DNA from 3 places in the Shewanella sp. BJSY2023SW001 genome. Region 1 is predicted to be linked to each of the others. Evidence: predicted binding sites of a transcription regulator. Region 1 holds the regulator's gene; each other region holds the start of a gene.

Region 1 (7,564 bases):
CAGTCGAATCAGGGATGAGCGTCTGGCGCGATAGCGAATTGGCATCATAAGCACAAGGGGTTGTCCGCTGCGTCGCGGGTCGCTGGGGGTTTGGAAAGGGGGCGAGTCGATACAGCCCCCTTTCCTCGGGTGTGGGGCGAAGCTCCACGACTTTAGACCGCTGGCACAGCGGCTAGCATGGCTTTAAGCCAAAGCTCAGCAATGAACTTGATCTCAGCTTCCAGCTAAACCGCAGCCTATCACTTGCGGTACGGATAGGCTGAAAGCTCGAATACCGTGAAGGACTGGACGTCCGAGAACGGCCTCTAACACAGGCTTTCCTAGCCAGGAGTCAACCAACTTCAAACATGACGCTAATACCAACCCTACTCCTGCAGCAGATCGCGACAGATCTGCACCAGATCCGACTGTACTGCCGCGGCAGTCACTTCCCTACCGGCACCTGGGCCGCGAATGATCAGCGGATTACCCTGGTAGAAGGCTGAGCGGATGACAAACACATTATCTCCCGGGGTCAGGTTAGCGTATGGATGCTGACGCTCGACCCACTGCAGAGAGACTTCGGCGTTAACCTGGCCATCTTGCTGCTCCAGTGACGCCACATAGCGCAGCACCTTGTTTTGCTCGGCCGCGGCGGCAAACTGCTGCGCGAGAGTGGCATCCAATTCGGTGATCCGCTGCAAAAACTCATCCAGCGGAATATCGGCCAGCGCCTCAGGCACCAGTGAGCTTAAGCGAATATCCTCAAGCTCCAGTTCCAGACCTATTTCACGAGCCAATATCAACAACTTGCGCTGCATGTCACGCCCGGAAAGATCGTCCCTGGGATCCGGCTCTGTGATCCCCAGCTCTTTGGCCTGCAACACCAACTCGGAGAAAGGTTTGATGCCATCGAAATGCTCAAACAGCCAGCAGAGCGTGCCGGAAAAGATACCGCCGACAGCCTCTACCCTGTCGCCGCTGTTGTGCAAATCATTGAGCGCGTGCTGCACCGGCAGCCCGGCGCCGCAACTGGCGTTGTAACGCCAGAACAGTCGGCGGTTACCCAACTGCTGTTTCAGCTCGCGGTAGAAAGGCAATGGCCCGGAGCCAGCCAACTTGTTGGCACTGACCATATGAATGCCACGGGCAAAAAACTCAGGATACTCTAGTGTCAGTCCAGCGCTGGCACTGATATCCAGCGCTACCAGTTCATCGGCTTGCAGCAACGCAAGCTGTTCGAACAGATGTTCATACTGCCAAGGGGTAGCTTCAGCTTCAAACCTTGCCTGCCAGTCATCCCCAAAGATCCCCTCATTGCAGATCCAGGCGCGGCTCGAACTCGCCAAGCCCAGGAGTTCAACACTGGCCTCCAGCTCACGTTTGAGGCCGTCGCGGGCTCGGCCAAACAACTCCACCCAGGCTTCGCCTATGTTACCCACACCCAGCAGAATAACGCCTATGCGTTTGCGGGGGCCGGCGCAGCGCCTGTGCACCTTCTGGGTCAGCAGGTTCACCTGCGATTTGGGTACCAGGGTGACCAGGCTGAGTTGGTCCTGGTACAGAGGCCGCGCTTCACGGCTCAGCAAACGGGCAAAGCTGCGACGATAACTGCCGGCGCCACTGCTTACCAGCGCCACCAGTCCATGCTCTCTGTCCTCGGTAATGCTTTGAATTTTGAGCTCGGATGTCTGCGCTTCCAGTAACTGCCAGACTTGGCGGGATAATTCGGGAGTAAAGGCCAGCTCAAGTTTGTGTTGTCCCTGAGACCAGTAAGCCAGCGGGTTCAAACCCGCCTCATTGAGTGCATCGAGCGTCTGAGTCTGAGCCCGGCTGCCATTGAGCTCCAGGCTCAAGAGGGACACCTGATTAAGATTGGTCACCACAGGGGCACTTGCGGCATCACTCTTGGGGGCTATCAGGGTAAAGTCGGTATGCGAGGCGTAGCTCGAACGCACCGCCAGACTGACCTCGGTATCAAACAGCGGCTGCAGGGTACGGCAATGCAGTACCGGGGAGCCAAGCCGCGCCAGGCGGTCGGCCTCAGCCAGCGACATACTGCTCAGTAGCCTGGCATCGGCAATCTTGTTGGGATCGGCATTGAACACCCCTTCGACATCTGTCCAAATGGTCACCCTGTCGATATCGGCCAGGCTGGCTATCAGGGTGGCACTGAAGTCGGAGCCGTTGCGACCGAGCAGCAGAGTTTCGCCTTGGCTATTGGCGCAGATAAAGCCGGTGATCACCAGGCGTTCATCGGGATGCTCGGCCAGCAGCCGCTGCACCCTTTCGCGGGACTCATCGAGGCGAATCCTGGGGACTGCGCCCTCATCGGCAATCAACAAACTGCGGGCATCCACATGGGAAGCGGCAACACCGGACTCCCGCAGCAGCGCCGCCATCAGTCTGGCCGACCAGCGTTCACCGAAACCCACCACCTGATTGCATTGGTATTCGCTGAGTTCAGGCAAGGACAATAAACTGGCCAGTTGCGCCTTATCTGTAGACAGACGCTCCCGCAGTTGACGTGCCTGTTCATTACCCAGCAGCTGTTCAATCAGATTTTGCTGATAACCGACAAGCTCCTGTAGCTCCTCCTGCCACAGAGCGCCCGACTCCTTCAGGGTCAACAGTTTATAGAGAAAATTAGTACTCTTGCCGGCGGCGGAAACCACTACAAGATCATCGGCATGACCATGGGTCAGCAAAATATGGGCGACCCGTCGGTAGCAATCGGCATCGGCGAGACTGGAACCGCCAAACTTATGTAGGTGACAACGTGCCATCTCAAGCTCCTTCAATTCAACAGTTTGCGGCTGCCGCCAATCCGGCGGCGATATCGTCCAGCAGATCCCGGCCATCTTCTATGCCCACAGACAAGCGAATAAGCGTGTCTTTAATACCGGCTTCGGCGCGAGCCTCACTCGCCATGGCTCTGTGGGTCATGGTGGCGGGCACCGCCACCAGGCTCTCAACTCCTCCCAGGCTCTCGGCCACGGAAAACAGCTTGAGCGCGCCGAGGAAGGCAACCACCTGCGCTTCATCACCCTTGAGTTCAAAACTCAGCATAGCGCCAAAGCCACTCTGCTGCCTGGCGGCAATCTCATGGCCTGGGTGGCTCTTAAGCCCCGGATAATAAACTTTGTCGACCACCGGGCTCTGACTCAGCAGCGCCACTATGCGCTCGGCATTGGCCTGATGCTCGCGGATCCTAAGCGCCAGAGTACGCAGGCCACGCAGGGTCAGGTAGCTGTCGAAGGCGCCTCCGCTCAGTCCAAGCGTGTTGGACCACCAGTGCAGCTGCTCTGCCAATTCGGGATCTTTGGCTACTACGGCACCGCCCACCACATCGCTGTGGCCATTGATATATTTAGTGGTCGAGTGCACCACTATGTCGGCCCCCAACAGCAAAGGCTGTTGCAGCGCCGGCGATAAAAAGGTGTTGTCAGCCACCACCAATGCATCCTGCTGGTGGGCTGCCTCGGCAATGGCGGCAATATCCACTACCCGCAGCAGTGGATTGGATGGCGTCTCGAGCCACACCATGCGCGGCTTTTGTGCCAGGGCAGCGGCAAGAGCTTGCGGGTCGGTTTGATCCAGCACCTGCAAGCGAAACTGGCCCTTGGCCGCCAGATGGGTGAACAGCCTATAGCTACCGCCATAACAGTCATGGGGCACCAACAAGAGGTCATCCGGCCCCAGCAGGTTGACCACCAGAGTAATGGCCGCCATGCCGGTCGCTGTAATTGCCGCACTGCAGCCCTGTTCCAGCTCCCCCAAGGCATCCCCCAGAATGGAGCGGGTAGGATTACCCGAGCGGCTATAATCAAAGGCTCTTGGCTGAGTGTGCCCCTCAAAGGCATAGTTGGTCGACAGATAGATGGGAGGCACCACGGCCCCGTGCTGGCTGTCTGATTCGATGCCCTGCCGGACCGCTGTGGTTGCTAATCGCCGCTCTGTCATAATCGACTCCTGAATGCTGAAGTTCGACACCATAAAGATGTCTGGACGTCTAAATCTAACCAATGACCATCCGGCCGTCAATAGGCATCAAGACGTTTGGACGTCCAAATGTATGGGTTTCTGTTCATATTGCACAGATTTTGCAGGCAATCATTTGACTGTATCCTGTAAGGGTTTAAAATCTGCTGCGAATTAGTGAGATCACAGGTGAATCAATGACTGAATGGAATGGCGAATACATCAGCCCTTATGCCGAACACGGCAAGAAGAATGAGCAAGTGAAAAAAATCACTGTCTCTATTCCGTTGAAGGTACTGAAAGTATTGACCGATGAGCGCACCCGGCGCCAGGTAAACAACCTGCGGCACGCCACAAACAGCGAACTGTTGTGCGAAGCCTTCCTGCATGCCTATACCGGCCAGCCACTGCCCAATGATGAGGATTTGTCCAAAGACAAACCCGACAGCATCCCGGAAGAAGCCAAACGCATGATGGATGCCATGGGCATTGAATGGGAAGACATGGAATAAGTGTCTTATTCCTCTGAATTATCTTATTGTTGAACAAGGATCGCTGCGCGATCCTTTTCTTTTGGGGGCTTGCGAATGCTGTCACTGATAGATCCCGTCACCCTGTTACTGGCATCCCTGATCATATTTACCGGCGCCCTGACCCAGTCGCTGATAGGCTTTGGCCTGGCCGTGGTAGCCACACCTTTGCTGTATATCGTCGATCCGGAACTGGTTCCCGCTCCTGTTATCGCCATGGGGTTTTCCATCGCCCTGCTGACACTGGTACGCGAGCGCGGTCACCTGGAATTCAACGGCTTGCAATATGCCTTGCTGGGACGGCTCCCCGGCGGCCTGATTGGTGCCACCCTGCTGTTACTGGCGCCGCAGCCGATTATGGGCTTGACCATAGCCCTGATTGTGGCCGTGGCCGTATTTCTCAGCTTCAGAAAGTACAGTATCAAAATCAACCGCCTCAGCTTGTTTATCGCCGGGATCTTTTCCGGGATCTTCGGCACCGTGGCCGCCATAGGTGGGCCACCTATGGCCCTGCTGCTGGCGGGAAAAGACGCCAGTCAGTTCCGCGCAGCGCTGTCGGCCTTCTTTATCTTCAGCTCATTGATAGCCTTGATCATTCTCGGCTGTTTTGGCCTCCTGACCCTGAGACACCTATGGCTGTCGCTGTTGCTGCTGCCTTCGGTTTTTCTCGGTTTTCTGGTGGCTGGCCGTTTGGTGGGCAGGGTAGATAAAGAGAAGACCCGAGTCCTGACGCTGGCGCTGTGCGCCCTGAGCGCCCTGCTGCTGACAATCAAATCAACTCTGGCGCTCATCAACGGTTAAATCGCTGTTAGAAGTGATAGCTGGTTTGCAGCACGCCACCTATGGCATCGTCACTGCCAAACATGCCGGTGAGATCCAGCCGGAAGCTGTTGCCTATGGCAAAACCTGTCCCCAGGGAGTAGAGATCGGCGCTGTGATCATTGAGATCCTGGCGATAACCGAGCCGTAAAGCAACCCAGTCAGCAGGCCGGTATTCGCCACCTAAACGCCAATAGCGGCTGCCCTCAAGCTCGGCAAACTTATCGTTGTCGGTAAGATCCAAGTCGCTGCTGAGCGAAAAAGCCGCCCAGTCATAGGCCACCCCGGCGGTAACCATAGGTTTCACCTGATAGGTAAGCTGCACGCCGCCAGCCTCTATGCTGCTTAAGTCCCGCTCGATAAGATTACGTCCGCTGACACCGATAACCAAACCATCCAATGGCTGAAATGCCAGGCCGATATCCAGATTAAAGCCTGTGTCATCACTGCGATAATCATCATCATTGAAATCATCGGCATCGAAGTTGTTGGCGCTGACAGCATAGTTAAAACTATCCAACCGTTGCAGCTTGGGGGTGACTCCCACTGTCACCGGCATATTGACGATAGATAGCGGATAGCTCACGGCCACTCCGAGCTCGGAAACCGCCCCGGCTACCACTCGCCCCTGGGAGGTCAAATCTTGGATTTCCGGCGGGTTATTGGGGTCCAGATTATCCAGGGCATCAATATCCGCAGCGGCGATTTCGGCAATCCCCAAGGCATCGAGATAACTCTTGAATACAAAGGCATAGCTAAAACCATCCGAAGGCATGACCAACGCCATATTGATACCGGCACTGACATAGGCGTTGTTGCCCTGCAGCGATTGCAAGTCACCACTGAGGCGCTTGCGGTAGTCATCGATAGCCGCTGTGTCGGCAGCATCTATGGCATTGACCAGAGCGTCATAGTTATCCTGCAAGGCATCAAACTTATCGATCATCTGATCTTTATCTGCGCCATCTGCGCCTATGGTGGGAATAAGTAAACTGAAGTCACTGCTGCGGTGCGAGGGCAAAGCCAGCAGCGCCGGATTGGAAAAGGCCGCCGCCTCACGATTACCGGCCGCCACGGCAACGCCGCCCATGGCATCGGCGCGGGCCTCATAAACATCCTGCCCAGCCAGCGCCAGCGTGCTGGCAAGCCCCGTGGTAAGCAGTGTCAACAGACTCAGTTTCATCTCATCCCCCTCTTGCTTTTATCTGTAACCAGACGCAAGACGTTAGTTACATGGGTTAAAGATAGTCCAGATCTCAGTGGCACAATGGTATCAAGATACAAAAAAAGCCCGTATCAAATAATACGGGCTGAGGCAAAACAGGTTCAGAAGTGCTTGTTAACCAAGATAGCTCTGACCTGCATAGAGAATAAAGTGCCTAAGTGCCAGCACCCCGGTCAGGCTGCAGCAGGCTACCGCCAACATAGCGCCCTTGGTGTGACGGGTACTCGCCGGCAGCAACAACATGGAAAGCAGTGGGATACCAAAGCCTATACCCACAACCCCAATCCAGAACACGCTGGCCCAAACGCCGCTTGTCAGTGATGCCAGCGCTGCCGCCGCTGCACCGCCCTTGAAATAGAGCGCGCAGAACAGCATGAACAGGAACAGGATTTCTGCCGCCATTACCGGCAGTTCCAAACCGTGCATCCGTCCCAGCTGTGGGCAGTGCTTGTCTGTCTTGAACAGCAGCAGCGCCACTACCGCGTTGGCGGCCGCACCGGCCGACAGACCGGACACCAGGAACAGCGCCGGTAATACGGCAGTGTTCAGCATGGGGTAGGCGTTCATGGCGGAGATCAGGAAGCCTGTGTAAGCACCCACGACAATCGCCAGCACAAACAGCAGTACTTCCATAGTCTTGCGAAGGCCAGTCAGTGATTCTGCAATCCCTTTAAGAAAGCCCAGACCCCAGCTACCGAGATCATCTTTCAGCACGACCAGCGCATAGGCAAAGGTCAGCGGAATATAGGCCAGCAGCGCCAACACCCCGATGGACATCACAGATGTCAGGTTGTAGTTGATCAGGATCAGCCAGAAGTGGAACGGCTTGGTCAGGTCAAACACCAGACACAGCATCCCCAAACAGATAGCCACTGGCGCTATCAAGGCTGCCGCCTTGAGAATACCGCTGTCACCCTCTGTCTTGTTTTGCACCCAACGCAGCCCGATCCCAATCAGCAGACTACCCGCCGACAACCCAGCCAAGAAGAGGTAAACCGCTATGACCCAGTTCCAGGTTACAGGGTCGTAT
Region 2 (7,564 bases), on a different contig from region 1:
GGGCAATCGACACCCCGGCCGCGGCAATACCATGGTCGGCGGCAAACACCAGCATCACGGGACGGCGGATGACCAACTCATCAGTGGCGGAACCGAGCTGAATGCGCCCCAACTGCAGCGCCAAAGCCTCCAACTCACCCAAAGCGCCCAGGGGTTTGGTCTTGTTGTCTATGCGGGCCTGAATCGCGTCATCCAGCGCGTGATTGATTGCTGCAACCTGGTACATCCTTCCCTCTCTTATCGTTATTGGCCGCGTTTACGCAGCACCATCAGGAAAAACAGACTGCCGATGGCCGAGGTGATCACCCCCACCGGCAGCTCTTGGGTGGGCAGTATGCTGCGAGCCAGCACGTCGACCCAAACCATAAACAGGCCGCCCGCCAGTGCCGTCAGCACCATGGGGTGCTGCCCCGGCAGCAACAACCTGACAATATGAGGCACCATCAGCCCCACAAAACCTATCCCGCCGCAGTGGGCCACCAAAGTGGCGGTAATAAGCGAGCATAGCAGCAGCATGGAAACCCTGAGTCTTTGCACCCTGATTCCCAGAGTGTGGGCGGTTTCATCACCGGCAAGCATCGCCAGTACCTGACGCTTGAAGGCCAGGATCACCAGTAAGGCCGCCAGCACCACCAGAGTGGGCAGTCCAAGCCCATCCCAACTGGCACGGGCAAAACTGCCCAGACTCCAAAACAGCAAGGAGGTGGTGGCCTGCGGGGTAGAAAAATACAAGATCAAGCTGGTGAGGGCGCTGAACATAAAGGAGATGGCGACCCCGGAGAGCAACATTCTCTCTATCTGGTTGCCGATATTCCTGCCCGCGAGCAGCAGTACCATGAGCACGGCCAAACTGGCACCGATAAAGGCTCCCAGCGGCAGCGATATCCCGGAGATGGCCGAACTCAGGCCAAGGCCGGTCGCCAGGGCGACCGAGACCACCGCGCCGAAGCTGGCGCCCGAGCTGATACCGAACAGGTAAGGATCGGCCAGCGGGTTGCGGGTCACCGCCTGCAATACATAACCCGACAATGCCAGACCGCTGCCGGCGATAAAGGCCAGCAAGATACGCGGCAGGCGCAGATCCCAGACGATACGCTCGCTGATAGCGGACGGCTCACCCACGCCCAGCAGGTGTTTGCCAATCACTCTTGCCACATCGAAGAGACTAATATCTGCGGCGCCAAAACCGGCGGCGGCCAAGGGTGTCAACACAGTGCCGAGCAGCAACAGCAGCCAGCACCAGTAAAGTCTGGGCAAGGGCTTGAGAAACCAGCCGATAAGCGAGCGCCCCGGTGCGACCATGGAAGTAGTCATGCGCCACCTCCCACCGAGCCTGGGCGCCGGTCAGTTTCCTTGTGGGCAACACAGGTTTCGGCCGAGGCAGGCCCTGCCATTGGCTCGACTATCGCAGCGCCGTGAACCTTGCCACTAGCGAGAGCCGCCGAGCTTACAGCCTTGCCGTGACCAGGCTCTGGCGACTGATAGCCGTAAAAGTAGTGGATCAGCGGCCTTCCTAACTGCGGATGCGTCCCCACCTGGCAGCAGACACCGAAGACACCGGCAATTCTGTCTTCGGTCAATACGCTCTGGGGCGAGCCGTGGGCAATACGGCGGCCGTTATCCAGCAGCAAGAGTTCGTCACACAGGGCCGAGGCCAGATTGAGATCGTGAATCGAGGCGATCACCGTGACCCCCAGGTTGCGCACCAGCTCGAGGATCTGGATCTGATAGCGGATATCCAGATGATTGGTGGGCTCGTCCAGGATCAAAAGCTTGGGGCGCTGCACTATGGCGCGGGCAATCAAGGCCCTTTGCTTCTCACCGCCGGAAAGCTGCGCGAAAGGCTCAGCGGCCTTGTGCTGCAACCCGACCTGCGCCAATGCCGCCTGCACCTGGGCCTTGTCGGCCGCCGATGGCATATCAAACAAACCCTTGTGGGGAGTCAGTCCCATGGCCACTAATTGAGTCAGATCCAGTGCCAGTTGGGCCGGGGTATCCTGCAGCACCACGGCCACCTCTTTGGCGAAAGCTTTGGCTGACAAGCTATTGATATCCTGCCCAAACAGCTGGATCTGGCCGCTGTCCGGGCGGATATAACGATAGAGGCAGCGCAGCAGGCTCGACTTACCGGCACCATTGGGGCCTATGAGCCCGAGCATCTTGCCACTTGGCAGCTCAAAACCCACATCGGCCAATACGCTGTGACCACCGGGAAGCCAGCTAAGCTGTTGTACCTTGAGTGCCAGGCTCATAACCGCCCCCCGACATTGAGCCTGTGACCGGCAGAAGGCTCAGGCTGCAGTGGAAGAATCATCTATTCGCTCCCCCGGTTTACCCGCCCGGGTTTCTGGTTTGGTTTATCAGCCTGGGCAGGTCTCCTGACTCGTCGCCAACGGCGACTCACAGTTGCGGGCACAGTCCGGGCTTTCCCGGTTCCCTGGGTTGGTTCACCTGCAAAGGTGCCAACACCCTGGCTGCTGCCGCACTTGGCGGCCATTTGGGGTTATTATCCCGGTTTTATCGCTCGGCACAATTGCCTGGCGCAATAGCGCAGCACAATCACCACCGGACGCTTGCTCCGCACTATTGCGGCCAGTGGAGCTTGCTGAAACACTGCCATTCTTGGTCACTTTCACCGCTGGCATCACGGCTGGCATAGAGGGTTATTCTGACCCAGGCCGCATAAGGTAGCTCCAAGGCGTTGAACACTGCCGCAGGCGGCATTTGCCCCGGCAGCAAAATCTCGGCCAACAGCAGCCGGATAACCCCGCTGTGAGTCAGGATCAGCGCTGCATCGGCGCTTGTTGAAGAAGCAGAGCCTTTTGAACCAGAGCCTTTTGAACCAGAGTCTCTTGAATCAGAGCTTTCGGAACAACTAACCTCTCTCGCAAGCCAGCGCTGCACCATAGTCTGCCAGCCATCCAACACCCGGCTACGAAAGGCTGGCAGCGATTCCCCGCCCGGCGGAGTATTGGCCACAGGGTCACGCCAGAAGGCTTCGGCCGCCTCGCTATGCTGCTGATAGACACTCGCCACCTTCATGCCGTCCCAGTCACCGAAGTCCAGCTCCCAGAGCCAGTCATGCTGCTGCAGCGGCGCCGGGAAATAGTCGGGCATATCGGCCTTGAGCTCGGCGGCAAAGGCCTGGCAACGCTGGGCCGGAGAGCTCAGCAGCGTCAGGCGGTCGGGAGCACTCGGCAACTGTTCCAGCGCACTACTGATAGCCCGCCAGCTACGCCACATCTGCGCTTTGCCCTCATCGCTCAGGGCCACATCACTGCGGCCGCGGATAATCTCGCCGCCTTCACATTCACCGTGCCGCAGCAGATAGATATTCAGTTGCCTATGTTCAGCCACACACTTCTCCCGTCAGAGTCCGGTGGTTACCGGGCCAATTTAACCTTGCCGCAGGCCGCCGGAATCCGTATATTATGGACGTCTATACGTATAAATGTCCAAAATAACTTTCCGCGCCCACACACGCCTTTGGCTATCATGCCAGATAGTGTCCCGGGCGTCAGGTCGGCAGAGATGATGTCGCGGATGCCAAGCACCGCGAATGTAAAACAGCAATAAGACAGGTATGAAAGGTAACCCTATGGCGACTTCCCAGCACTCCCCAAGCCAGACAGAGTTCAAGCTCAAACAGACCCTCAAAGAGCGGATCCTGATTTTAGATGGCGCCATGGGCACCATGATCCAGGACTACAAGCTGGAAGAAGCCGATTACCGCGGCGAGCGCTTCAAAGATTGGCATTGCGATGTCAAAGGCAACAATGATCTGCTGGTACTGACCCAGAGCGAGATCATCAAGACCATTCACAGGGAATACCTGCTGGCCGGTGCCGACATCATAGAAACCAACACCTTCAACGCCACCACCATTGCCATGGCCGACTACGAGATGCAGAGCCTGGCGGCGGAGATCAATTACCAAGGCGCCAGAATCGCCCGCGAAGTGGCCGATGAAGTGGCCGCCGCCAGCGGTATTCCCCGCTATGTGGCCGGGGTGCTCGGCCCCACCAACCGCACCTGCTCCATCAGCCCGGATGTGAATGACCCCGGCTTTCGCAACATACATTTCGACGATCTTGTGTTGGCCTACAGCGAATCCACCGAGGCGCTGATCGCCGGTGGCGCCGACATCATCCTGGTGGAAACCATCTTCGATACTCTCAATGCCAAGGCGGCGTTGTTTGCCATCGAAAATGTGTTCGAGAAACTGGACCAAAAGTTGCCGGTGATGATTTCCGGCACCATTACCGATGCCTCGGGCCGCACCCTGACAGGGCAAACCACAGAGGCCTTTTACCATTCTCTCAGACATATCAAGCCGCTGAGTATAGGCCTCAACTGCGCCCTGGGCCCGAAAGAACTGCGGCCCTATGTCGAGGAGCTTTCCCGTATCAGCGAGTGCTTTGTCTCGGCGCACCCCAATGCCGGCCTGCCCAATGAATTCGGCGGCTATGACGAGACTCCGGCAGAGATGGCAAGCGTGATAGGCCCCTGGGCCGAAGAGGGGCTGCTCAATATTGTCGGCGGCTGCTGCGGCACCACGCCTGCGCATATCAAGGCGATTTCTGAAGCTGTTAGCCTTCATGCACCAAGGCCGCTGCCTGAGCTGCCGGTAGCATGTCGCCTCTCCGGACTGGAACCCCTGACCATAGATGCAAACAGCCTGTTTGTGAATGTGGGCGAGCGCACCAATGTCACCGGCTCGGCCCGGTTTCTCAAGTTAATCAAAGAAGGCCAGTACGAAACCGCGCTGGAGGTGGCCCGTGACCAGGTAGAAAACGGCGCCCAGATCATAGATATCAACATGGATGAGGGTATGCTCGACGGGGTCGAGATGATGCAGAAATTCCTCAACCTTATCGCCTCAGAGCCGGATATCAGCAAGGTGCCAGTGATGATCGACTCCTCCAAGTGGGAGGTGATTGAGGCCGGGCTCAAGTGCATTCAGGGCAAGGGAATAGTCAACTCCATCTCCCTCAAAGAGGGCGAGGCCAAGTTTATTGAACAGGCCAAACTGGTGAAGCGCTACGGCGCCGCCGCCATCATCATGGCCTTCGACGAACAGGGCCAGGCCGACACTCGGGAGCGCAAAACCGAGATCTGTACCCGCGCCTACCGGGTGCTGGTGGATAAGGTGGGCTTCCCGCCGGAAGATATTATCTTCGACCCCAATATCTTCGCCATCGCCACCGGCATAGAGGAGCACGATAACTATGCGGTGGACTTTATCGGCGCCATTGCAGATATCAAGGCCAACCTACCCCATGCGATGATTTCCGGCGGGGTGTCCAACGTTTCTTTCTCCTTCCGCGGCAACAACCCGGTGCGGGAAGCCATTCATGCCGTGTTCCTCTATCACGCCATCAAGGCGGGGATGGATATGGGCATAGTCAACGCCGGTCAGTTGGCCATCTATGATGATATCGACCCTGAGCTGAAGCAGAAGGTAGAGGCCGTGGTGCTCAACCTGCCCTGCCCGGTTGCCGACTCCAGTAACACAGAGCAGCTGCTCGAAGTCGCCGAGAAGTATCGAGGTGGCCCGGGCGGCGCAGGCAAGAAAGAAGATCTCGAATGGCGCAAGTTGCCGGTCAACAAACGCCTGGAACACGCGTTGGTGAAAGGGATCACCGAGTACATAGACGCCGACACCGAAGAAGCGCGCCTGCAGGCCAAGCGGCCGCTGGATGTGATTGAAGGCCCGCTGATGGACGGCATGAACGTGGTGGGCGATCTCTTTGGCGCCGGTAAGATGTTTTTGCCGCAAGTGGTCAAGTCCGCCCGGGTGATGAAAAAGGCGGTCGCCTATCTCAATCCCTATATCGAAGCCGAAAAAGTCGAAGGCCAGAGCAACGGCAAGGTGCTGATGGTCACGGTCAAGGGCGATGTTCACGACATAGGCAAGAACATAGTCGGGGTGGTGCTGGCCTGTAATGGCTATGAAGTGATAGATCTGGGTGTCATGGTTCCGGTGGAGAAAATCATCGAAGTTGCCAAGGCCGAGAAGGTCGACATCATAGGCATGTCCGGGCTCATTACCCCGAGCCTGGATGAGATGGTGCACAACGTTAAAACCTTCGAGCGCGAAGGTCTGACCCTGCCGGCGATTATCGGTGGTGCCACCTGCTCCAAGATCCATACCGCAGTAAAGATAGCGCCCCATTACCCCCACGGCGCCATCTATATCGCCGATGCCTCGCGCGCCGTGCCTATGGTCAGCAAGCTCATCAACAATGAAACCCGCCAGGCCACCATAGACGAATCCTACCGCGAATATGAAATGATGCGCCAAAAGCGCCTGTCGCAGACCAAGCGCAAACAGATAGTGCCCTTGCAAATCGCACGGGATAACCGCTGCAGCCACGACTGGGCCAACTATCAAGCAGTGAAACCCAACACCCCGGGGATCCAGGTGTTTGACGACTATCCGCTGGAGGACTTACTCGAGCGCATCGACTGGACGCCGTTTTTCCGCGCCTGGGAGTTGCACGGTCATTTCCCGCAGATCCTGGATGATGAAGTCGTTGGTACTGAGGCCCGTAAAGTCTATGCCGACGGCAAGGCGATGCTGGAGCAAATCATCCAAGAGAAGTGGCTCACCGCCAAGGGGGTTATCGGCCTCTTTCCCGCCAACAGCGTCAACTTCGATGATATCGAGATCTACACAGATGACTCTCGCAGCCAAGTGTTGCTGACCACCCATCATCTACGGATGCAGCTGGAGCGGGTGGGCAACCACAACTTCTGTCTCTCTGACTTTGTTGCTCCCAAAGAGAGCGGCGTGGCCGACTATATGGGTGGATTTGCGGTCACCGCCGGCCATGGCATCGACGCCCATATTGCCCGTTTTGAGGCGGCCCACGATGACTACAGCGCCATCATGCTCAAGTGCCTGGCCGACCGCCTGGCCGAAGCCTTCGCCGAGCGGATGCACGAGCGGGTGCGTAAGGAGTTCTGGGGGTATGCCAGCGAAGAAAACCTGGATAACGAGGCGCTTATTCGTGAAAAGTACAAGGGCATACGCCCGGCTCCCGGCTACCCTGCCTGCCCGGACCACACGGAAAAAGGCCTGCTTTGGCAGCTTCTTAAGCCAAACGAGTGTATCGACCTCAAGATCACCGAAAGCTTTGCCATGTACCCCACGGCGGCGGTCAGCGGCTGGTACTTTGCGCACCCGCAATCACGCTATTTTGGGGTAAGCAACATAGGCCGAGATCAGGTGGAAGACTACGCCCGCCGCAAAGGGATGACAGTGGCCGAAGCCGAAAAATGGCTGGCCCCGGTGTTGGATTATGATCCTGAGTAAAAGAGGCTCTTAAGCGAACAACTGAGCTGTTCAGGGGCTTTCGCCTTTTCTCATCAGAGCCCCTGATTGCTGACCATTGTTCCTCTTTAAAACAAGCGCTTCCCAAAATCCGTTATTGTCTCCAATCACAGCCCTCTGGGCTTTCGCCCCGAGGGCTGGTGTAAAGGCCGCGAAAACATCAGCATCTATATCAGCGGTGTTGGATATCCCGAAGGATTATTGGCAATGAGTCAGCTCAGGTTCAGG
Region 3 (7,564 bases), on a different contig from region 1:
ATTGAGCAGCGAGCCAATGATTATCTCAAGGCGCAGCTGGAAGGGGTCAGGAAACTCAACTACGGCGTAGCCGCCAGTATCGGACTCATCAAAGAGACCGATCTTATTGAGCCCTATGTTGCCGATCTCGCCTCTGTAATAAATATGCAAGCCATCAAAGATGCCGGCATTCGCATAGGTGTCGACCCCCTGGGCGGCTCAGGCATCCATTATTGGTCACATATTGCCGACCGTTATGGGCTGAATATCACAGTGGTCAACGATCGGGTCGATCCCAGTTTCGGCTTTATGCCACTGGATAAAGACGGCAAGATCCGTATGGACTGCTCGTCACCTTTTGCCATGGCAGGCTTGCTTAAGCACATGGATGAGTTTGATATCTGTCTTGGCAACGATCCTGACTACGACAGACACGGGATAGTCTGCCCAGAGACAGGGTTGATGGACCCCAACCACTTTTTGGCAGTGGCGATAGATTACCTGCTGGAACACAGACCCGATTGGCCACAGACGCTGCAAATAGGCAAGACCTTGGTTTCCAGTGGCATGATAGACAAGATTGTTGCCTCACACGGGCGCCAGCTTTGTGAAGTGCCGGTTGGTTTCAAGTGGTTTGTCAGTGGCTTGAGTGAAGCCAGCCTGGCCTTTGGCGGTGAAGAAAGCGCCGGCGCCGCCTTCCTTCGACGTAACGGTACAACTTGGTGCACGGACAAAGACGGTTTTATTCTCGGGCTGCTGGCTGCTGAAATCCTCGCCGTGACCGGCAAAAATCCAGCCGAGCGTTATGCAGAACTGGCTGCCATACACGGTGATTGCTTCTACAAACGGATAGACAGCCCAATCAATCCCAAGCAAAAGGCGCGTTTTGCCACCCTCAATGCAGATACCTTGGGGGCAGAGACTTTGGCTGGAGACAAGATTGAGGCGGTACTGACCAAGGCTCCCGGCAATGATGGTGCCATTGGCGGTATTAAGGTGTTAACTGACAACGGCTGGTTTGCCGCCAGACCATCAGGCACTGAGGCACTTTATAAAATTTACGCCGAAAGCTTTGTCAGCGAGCAGCATCTGCAGCAGATATTGGAACAGGCGAGAGCGCTGATAACCAGCGCCCTAAAAGGCAAGCCGAACTGAGCTTAAGAGATTGCCAGTTCAGTAAAAAAGCGCAGCCGTGAACACAGCTGCGCTTTTTTATTCCCGGGGATCAATATTCCAGATGGCAACTGGGCAGGTTATTCTTCTGGATATAATCCTGATGATATTCTTCCGCGCGATGAAACTGTTTCACTGGCACAATTTCCGTCACTATGTGCCGCTGTCCCCACTTTCCACTACGAGCTAATGCCAGTTTTGAGGCCTCGGCCTGCTCCTTTTGCTCTTTGCTGTGAAAAAAAATCACGCTCCGATACTGAGTGCCGATATCGCCTCCTTGGCGATTTAGGCTGGTAGGGTTGTGATTACGCCAGAAAACTTGCAGCAGCTCGGTAAATGAAACCTGGGTGTCATCGAATTCCACCTGAACCACTTCGGCATGGCCGCTGTTGCCCTGTTTTACCTCTTCATAACGGTTGATTCTATCATCCCCCCCCATATAACCACTGCTGGCGTTTAATACGCCGGGTACTTGGCGAAAGAAATACTCTACTCCCCAAAAACAACCGCCACCGAATGTTGCTACCGCCATTTAATTTACCTTCCAGATGTCCAGATGGCTAAAATTATGCGCAATAAGTTTTCCTGTCAAGTGTCGTGTTTGACTGATTTTGACTTGTGCATATAGCTAGCTCTCTTTTGAATAGGCCCTGGCCAGCTCGAGGTGGCTTTTGGCGACAGCCGTTTTGATAAAACTCCTGCGAAGCGAGGTATTTAGTCACATAGCCAACAGGTTAAGCTGTGATACTATGAAACCTTGCTCTCTGGCGCTGGTCTCAACAAGCAAACGCATTTTGACAAGTTCCCAGGAGGCAGCGTTAATGGAAACAACAGCCAAAGCGGCAATAAGAAGGAGTATTTCGTGTTACAAGCCTTGAAGGATAATCCTGACTTCCTGTCATTGACTCTGGATAACCCCAATTCTCTGGAAAGTGTTAGCGGCACGCTTGGCGACCACACCCGGATAGCGATTTGGGACACAGGAGTCTTGCTGTTCGAGCCTCTGGATAACCAAAGTGATAAAGATATTGTGCTGTCATCCGGGGTACACGGCAATGAAACTGCACCTATCGAGCTGTGCAATGGCATTATCAAGTCGCTGTTGAAGCAAGAGCTACGGGTAGGGCAGCGAGTACTTTTCATATTCGGTAACCCGGCGGCAATTAACCGTGGCACCCGTATTGTCGATGAAAACCTCAACCGACTGTTCAGTGGCGAGCATTCCAATCCCCCCGGGCTGGTGAACCCGGAGCGGATCCGCGCCAAGAAGCTGGAAACTTATGTCACACGTTTCTTCGAAGACGCACCACAAGGGGCAAGACAAAGGATCCATTACGATTTGCACACCGCCATTCGCGGCTCCAAACATGAAAAGTTTGCCATCTATCCCTATCGACCGGGTAAGGCTTACAGCCGTGAACAATTGATGTTCCTGGAGGCGGCCGGAGTCGATACCGTGTTGCTGCATCACGAACCCACAACCACTTTCAGCTATTTCTCGTCAAATCAGTTTGGCGCCGACGCCTTTACCATTGAGCTGGGCAAGGTTTACCCCATGGGACAAAACGATATGACACGTTTTATCGCTACCCGGGAGATGCTGAGTCGTTTGATCTGCAAACAATCGCTCGAACTCGAGGAGCAGGCGCTTGAGCGGGTCAATATCTATCAGGTCTGTAGGGTCATCAATAAGCAGGCCGACGACTTTGAATTTACCTTCGCCAGTGATGTGGAAAACTTCAGCGCTTTCCCCAAGGGTTATGTGCTGGCGCGGGAAGCGGGCAGGGATATTCGAGTAGAACAGGACTCGGAAGCCGTGGTGTTTCCCAACGCCAAGGTGCCCATTGGCCAACGTACAGTAATCTGCCTGGTTCAAGCCAAAGAGGTGCCATTGGCCTGAATTGTAAACCAATATATACGCGCCGATCCCATGCTAGTTGGCAAAGCACCCATGGTGGGAGTTGCTTGCTAGTTTACGTTAACGTAATGTTCGGGGCGCGTACTGAAAAAATCGGTAGGGCCGGTTTCGAGCCGGACAAACCCAGAGACAACAAGAGCACACTATGAGCAACGCAACAAATATGAACGAGACGGTGCATCGGGTGAGTTTTTTGAACAAGGACTCGCTGCATATCCCTGTACTCAAAATACTTCAGGCCGACGGCACCACCTATGAAGAGGCGGTATTGCCCGTCATAGATGAAGCCCTGTCACGCAAGATATTCGATACCTGTGTCTTTACGCGTGTCCTGGACGAACGTATGTTGGGCGCCCAGCGTCAGGGAAGGATCAGTTTTTACATGACCTGTATCGGTGAAGAAGCCGCTGTTATCGGCAGTGCCGCCGCGCTGGATGACAAGGATGTGATCCTTGCCCAGTACCGCGAACATGCCGCACTGCGTTATCGCGGCTTTAGCACAGAGCAGTTTATGAACCAGATGTTCAGCAATGAGAAAGATCTGGGCAAAGGCCGGCAGATGCCTATTCACTACGGCAGCCGTGAACTCAACTACCAAACCATCTCTTCACCGCTGGCGACTCAGATCCCGCAGGCATCCGGTGTAGGCTACTCGCTGAAGATGCAAGGCAAGCGTAATGTCGCCATCTGTTACTTCGGTGAAGGTGCTGCCTCTGAAGGCGATTTCCATGCCGGTCTCAATATGGCCGCAGTTCATAAAGCGCCGGTTATCTTCTTTTGCCGTAACAACGGCTACGCCATCTCAACCCCTACGGAAGAGCAGTACGCCGGTAACGGCATAGCCAGCCGCGGCGTTGGTTATGGCATGCACACCATCAGAGTCGACGGTAACGATATGTTGGCGGTTCTGGCCGCAACTCAGCAAGCCAGAGCTTACGCGCTTGAAAACAACGCGCCTGTGCTGATTGAAGCCATGACCTACCGCCTGGGTGCCCACTCATCTTCTGACGATCCATCCGGTTATCGCTCCAAAGAGGAAGAAGCCAAGTGGCAACAGCACGACCCTGTGAAACGCTTCAAGTTGTGGCTGATCAACAAAGGCTGGCTCAAGGAAAGCGACGAGACCGAGCTGTATGAGAAGTATCGTGAGGAAGTGCTGGCCGCGGTAAAAGTGGCCGAAAAGGTTCCGGCACCAGCCATAGAAGCCATCATAGAAGACGTTTTTGATCAGCCGACTGCGGCGCTCAAGCAGCAATTAACCGAGCTTAAGGCCCATGTTGCCAAGTATCCGAAAGCCTATCCTAAAACAGCAGGGAGATCATAAGCGTGGCACAGATGAATATGTTACAGGCCATCAATAATGCCCTGACCATAGCGATGGAAGCCGACGACAAGATGCTGGTTTTCGGTGAAGACGTAGGCCATTTCGGCGGTGTGTTCCGGGCAACTTCCGGTTTGCAGGAAAAGTTTGGCCGTGAGCGCTGCTTCAATACTCCACTTACCGAGCAGGGTATAGCCGGCTTTGCCAACGGCCTGGCTTCCAACGGCATGACGCCGGTAGCGGAAATCCAGTTTGCCGACTACATCTTCCCGGCGTTCGATCAAATCGTCAACGAAGCAGCCAAGTTCAGATACCGAAGCGGCAACGAGTTTGATGTCGGCGGCCTGACCTTCAGAACCCCCTATGGCGGCGGCATTGCCGGCGGTCATTACCACTCCCAGTCACCGGAAGCCTACTTTACCCAAACGCCCGGTCTCAAGGTAGTGGTTCCCCGTAACCCATACCAAGCCAAGGGTTTGTTGCTGGCCGCCATTCGTGATAACAACCCTGTGGTCTTCTTTGAGCCCAAGCGCTTGTACCGCGCCTCTGTCGGCGATGTGCCGGAAGGCGATTATCAACTGGAGCTGGGTAAAGCCGAAGTGGTTCGTGAAGGTAAAGATATCACTCTGCTGGCCTGGGGCGCGCAGATGGAAATCATAGAGAAAGCAGCCGATATGGCCAAAGAGGAAGGTATTGACTGCGAAGTCATCGACCTTCGTACTCTGGCCCCTTGGGATGTGGAAACCGTGGCCGAGTCGGTGAAAAAGACCGGCAGATTGCTTATCAACCACGAAGCGCCACTGACCGGTGGTTTTGCCGGTGAAATTGCCGCTACCATCCAACAGGAATGTTTCCTGTACCTGGAGTCGCCCATCAGCCGGGTTTGTGGTCTGGATACGCCATATCCCTTAATCCACGAAAAAGAATATATGCCGGATGCGCTTAAAACCTTTGAAGCCATCAAGGCCTCGGTGAATTTTTAGGAGAGCCAGGATGATTAAAGATTTTATTTTGCCCGACATAGGCGAAGGTGTTGTCGAGTGTGAACTGGTGGAATGGTTGGTGGCAGAGGGGGATACAGTCGCCGAAGATCAACCTGTTTGTGATGTGATGACAGACAAGGCACTGGTGCAAATTCCTGCGCCTTTCCCCGGTGTTATCAGTAAGCTTTATTACGCCAAGGGTGAAATTGCCAAGGTGCATGAGCCTTTGTATGCCGTGGAAGTGGATGCTGCAGACAGCGAAGCGCCTGTACCTGCAGCCAGCGCCGATACTGCTGCATCGTCTAGCACTAACACTACGGCTAGCGCCGGCAGCCAGGTGGAAGACTTTATGCTGCCGGATATCGGCGAGGGCATAGTCGAGTGCGAACTGGTGGAGTGGCTGGTCGCAGAAGGCGACACTGTGGTTGAAGATCAACCTATCTGTGATGTAATGACTGATAAGGCGTTGGTGCAAATCCCGGCGATGAAGGCCGGTAAAATTGTCAAGCTGCACTACCGTAAGGGCCAGTTGGCCCAGGTGCATCAGCCACTGTTTGCCATTGAAGTTGCCGCTGAATCCGGTAGTGCAGCCGTGGCTCAAACCGCTGAAACAAGTGCTCCATCAGGCTCAGCATCTGCCGTCTCTCAAGCACAGGCTCAAGCCCAGAGCAGCTCGCAAACTGCCGCCTGCAGTATGGTGCCCCAGGGCAAGGCGCTGGCGAGCCCAGCGGTAAGACGTATGGCTCGCAGTCTGGATGTCGATATCGCCAAAGTGCCTGGCAGCGGTAAAAACGGCCGGGTCTATAAAGAGGATATTGAGCGTTTCCTCAAGGGGGCGACTCCTCAGGCACAAGCCCAAACCCAAACTTTGGCAGAGGGCCAAGTGCAAGCCAGCAAAGCGGCAACGGCAAGCGATAGGGTAGAGCCTATCAAGGGCGTTCGTGCCGTGATGGCGCGGATGATGACAGAGTCCGTCTCCAGCATTCCGCACTTTACTTATTGCGAAGAGCTGGACTTGACCGAGCTTATCGCCCTTCGTGAAGCGATGAAGGCCAAGTACTCCAATGACGAGCTCAAGCTGACCATGATGCCTTTCTTTATGAAGGCCATGTCGCTGGCGCTGACCGAGTTTCCGGTGATCAACAGCCGAGTGAACGCAGATTGTACCGAACTCACTTATCTTGGTCGTCACAACATAGGGATGGCCGTCGACTCCAAGGTCGGTTTGTTGGTGCCTAACGTCAAGGATGTACAGGATAAATCGATTCTGGATGTTGCTGCCGAAGTCACCCGTCTGACCCAGGCCGCGCGCTCAGGTAGAGTGGCGCCTGCCGATCTTAAAGATGGCAGCATCTCCATCTCCAACATAGGCGCGCTGGGCGGCACTGTGGCAACGCCCATTATCAATAAACCCGAGGTGGCGATTGTGGCCTTGGGTAAGGTGCAAACCCTGCCGCGCTTTAATGCTAAGGGTAAGGTGGAAGCTCGTAAACTGATGCAGGTCAGTTGGTCAGGCGATCACAGAGTGATAGATGGCGGCACCATTGCCCGCTTCTGTAATCTGTGGAAACAATATCTCGAGCAGCCGCAGGAAATGCTGTTGGCGATGAGATAAGATTGGAGGCCCCGCATTGCGGGGCCTTGTTTTAGGTGTGTTTCGGGAGCAAGATTACTCCTGCCAGCTTAAGGCAATGGCTTTATTTGATCCTGAGCACAAAGTGGTTACGATTTGATGGCAGATTTCGTATAATTGCCAACAGTATTAGTCGCATTGGGTCTGTTATGAGTCAGGTAGCACCAAGCATAGAAAATATTCAATATCCTTTCCCGCCAAAACCGGTTCCCTTGTCTGAACAGGAAAAAAGCGAATACAAAGCCAGGATCAAGCAACTGCTCAAAGAGCAGAATGCGGTGCTGGTTGCCCATTACTATACGGACCCTGAAATTCAGGCTCTGGCCGAGGAAACCGGTGGCTGCGTTTCCGACTCGCTCGAAATGGCGCGTTTTGGGCGTGATCATCCCGCCAAAACGCTCATCGTTGCCGGGGTTAAGTTTATGGGGGAAACCGCCAAGATCCTGAGCCCGGAAAAAACCATTCTGATGCCGACTCTGGAAGCCACCTGTTCTCTGGATGTTGGTTGTCCTATTGAGCAGTTTAGTGCTTTCTGCGACGCGCATCCGGATCACACG

Evidence for each region. The regulator MetJ, encoded in region 1, represses methionine synthesis genes. The targets are predictions, from matches to a motif close to TAGACGTCTAGACGTCTA.
Region 2: the regulator MetJ is predicted to act here: its motif matches at 3,433-3,450, upstream of metH (methionine synthase).
Region 3: the regulator MetJ is predicted to act here: its motif matches at 1,698-1,715, upstream of msrA (peptide-methionine (S)-S-oxide reductase MsrA).

What each region holds. Positions count from the first base shown of each region.
Region 1 covers NZ_JBKORF010000065.1:583-8,146, forward strand. The annotation lists gene ACMHXH_RS14585 (bifunctional aspartate kinase/homoserine dehydrogenase II) at 366-2,765, opposite strand; gene metB (cystathionine gamma-synthase) at 2,782-3,942, opposite strand; gene metJ (met regulon transcriptional regulator MetJ) at 4,158-4,472, shown strand; gene ACMHXH_RS14600 (sulfite exporter TauE/SafE family protein) at 4,548-5,291, shown strand; gene traF (conjugal transfer protein TraF) at 5,299-6,492, opposite strand; gene nrfD (NrfD/PsrC family molybdoenzyme membrane anchor subunit) at 6,649-7,564, opposite strand, start outside.
Region 2 covers NZ_JBKORF010000023.1:7,761-15,324, forward strand. The annotation lists gene cobT (nicotinate-nucleotide--dimethylbenzimidazole phosphoribosyltransferase) at 1-226, opposite strand, end outside; gene ACMHXH_RS05775 (FecCD family ABC transporter permease) at 244-1,314, opposite strand; gene ACMHXH_RS05780 (ABC transporter ATP-binding protein) at 1,311-2,252, opposite strand; cobalamin riboswitch at 2,351-2,488, opposite strand; gene ACMHXH_RS05785 (histidine phosphatase family protein) at 2,584-3,357, opposite strand; gene metH (methionine synthase) at 3,599-7,318, shown strand.
Region 3 covers NZ_JBKORF010000011.1:187,108-194,671, reverse strand. The annotation lists gene pgm (phosphoglucomutase (alpha-D-glucose-1,6-bisphosphate-dependent)) at 1-1,134, shown strand, start outside; gene msrA (peptide-methionine (S)-S-oxide reductase MsrA) at 1,205-1,684, opposite strand; gene astE (succinylglutamate desuccinylase) at 2,015-3,052, shown strand; gene ACMHXH_RS02605 (thiamine pyrophosphate-dependent dehydrogenase E1 component subunit alpha) at 3,216-4,394, shown strand; gene ACMHXH_RS02600 (alpha-ketoacid dehydrogenase subunit beta) at 4,397-5,374, shown strand; gene ACMHXH_RS02595 (dihydrolipoyllysine-residue acetyltransferase) at 5,385-6,989, shown strand; gene nadA (quinolinate synthase NadA) at 7,157-7,564, shown strand, end outside.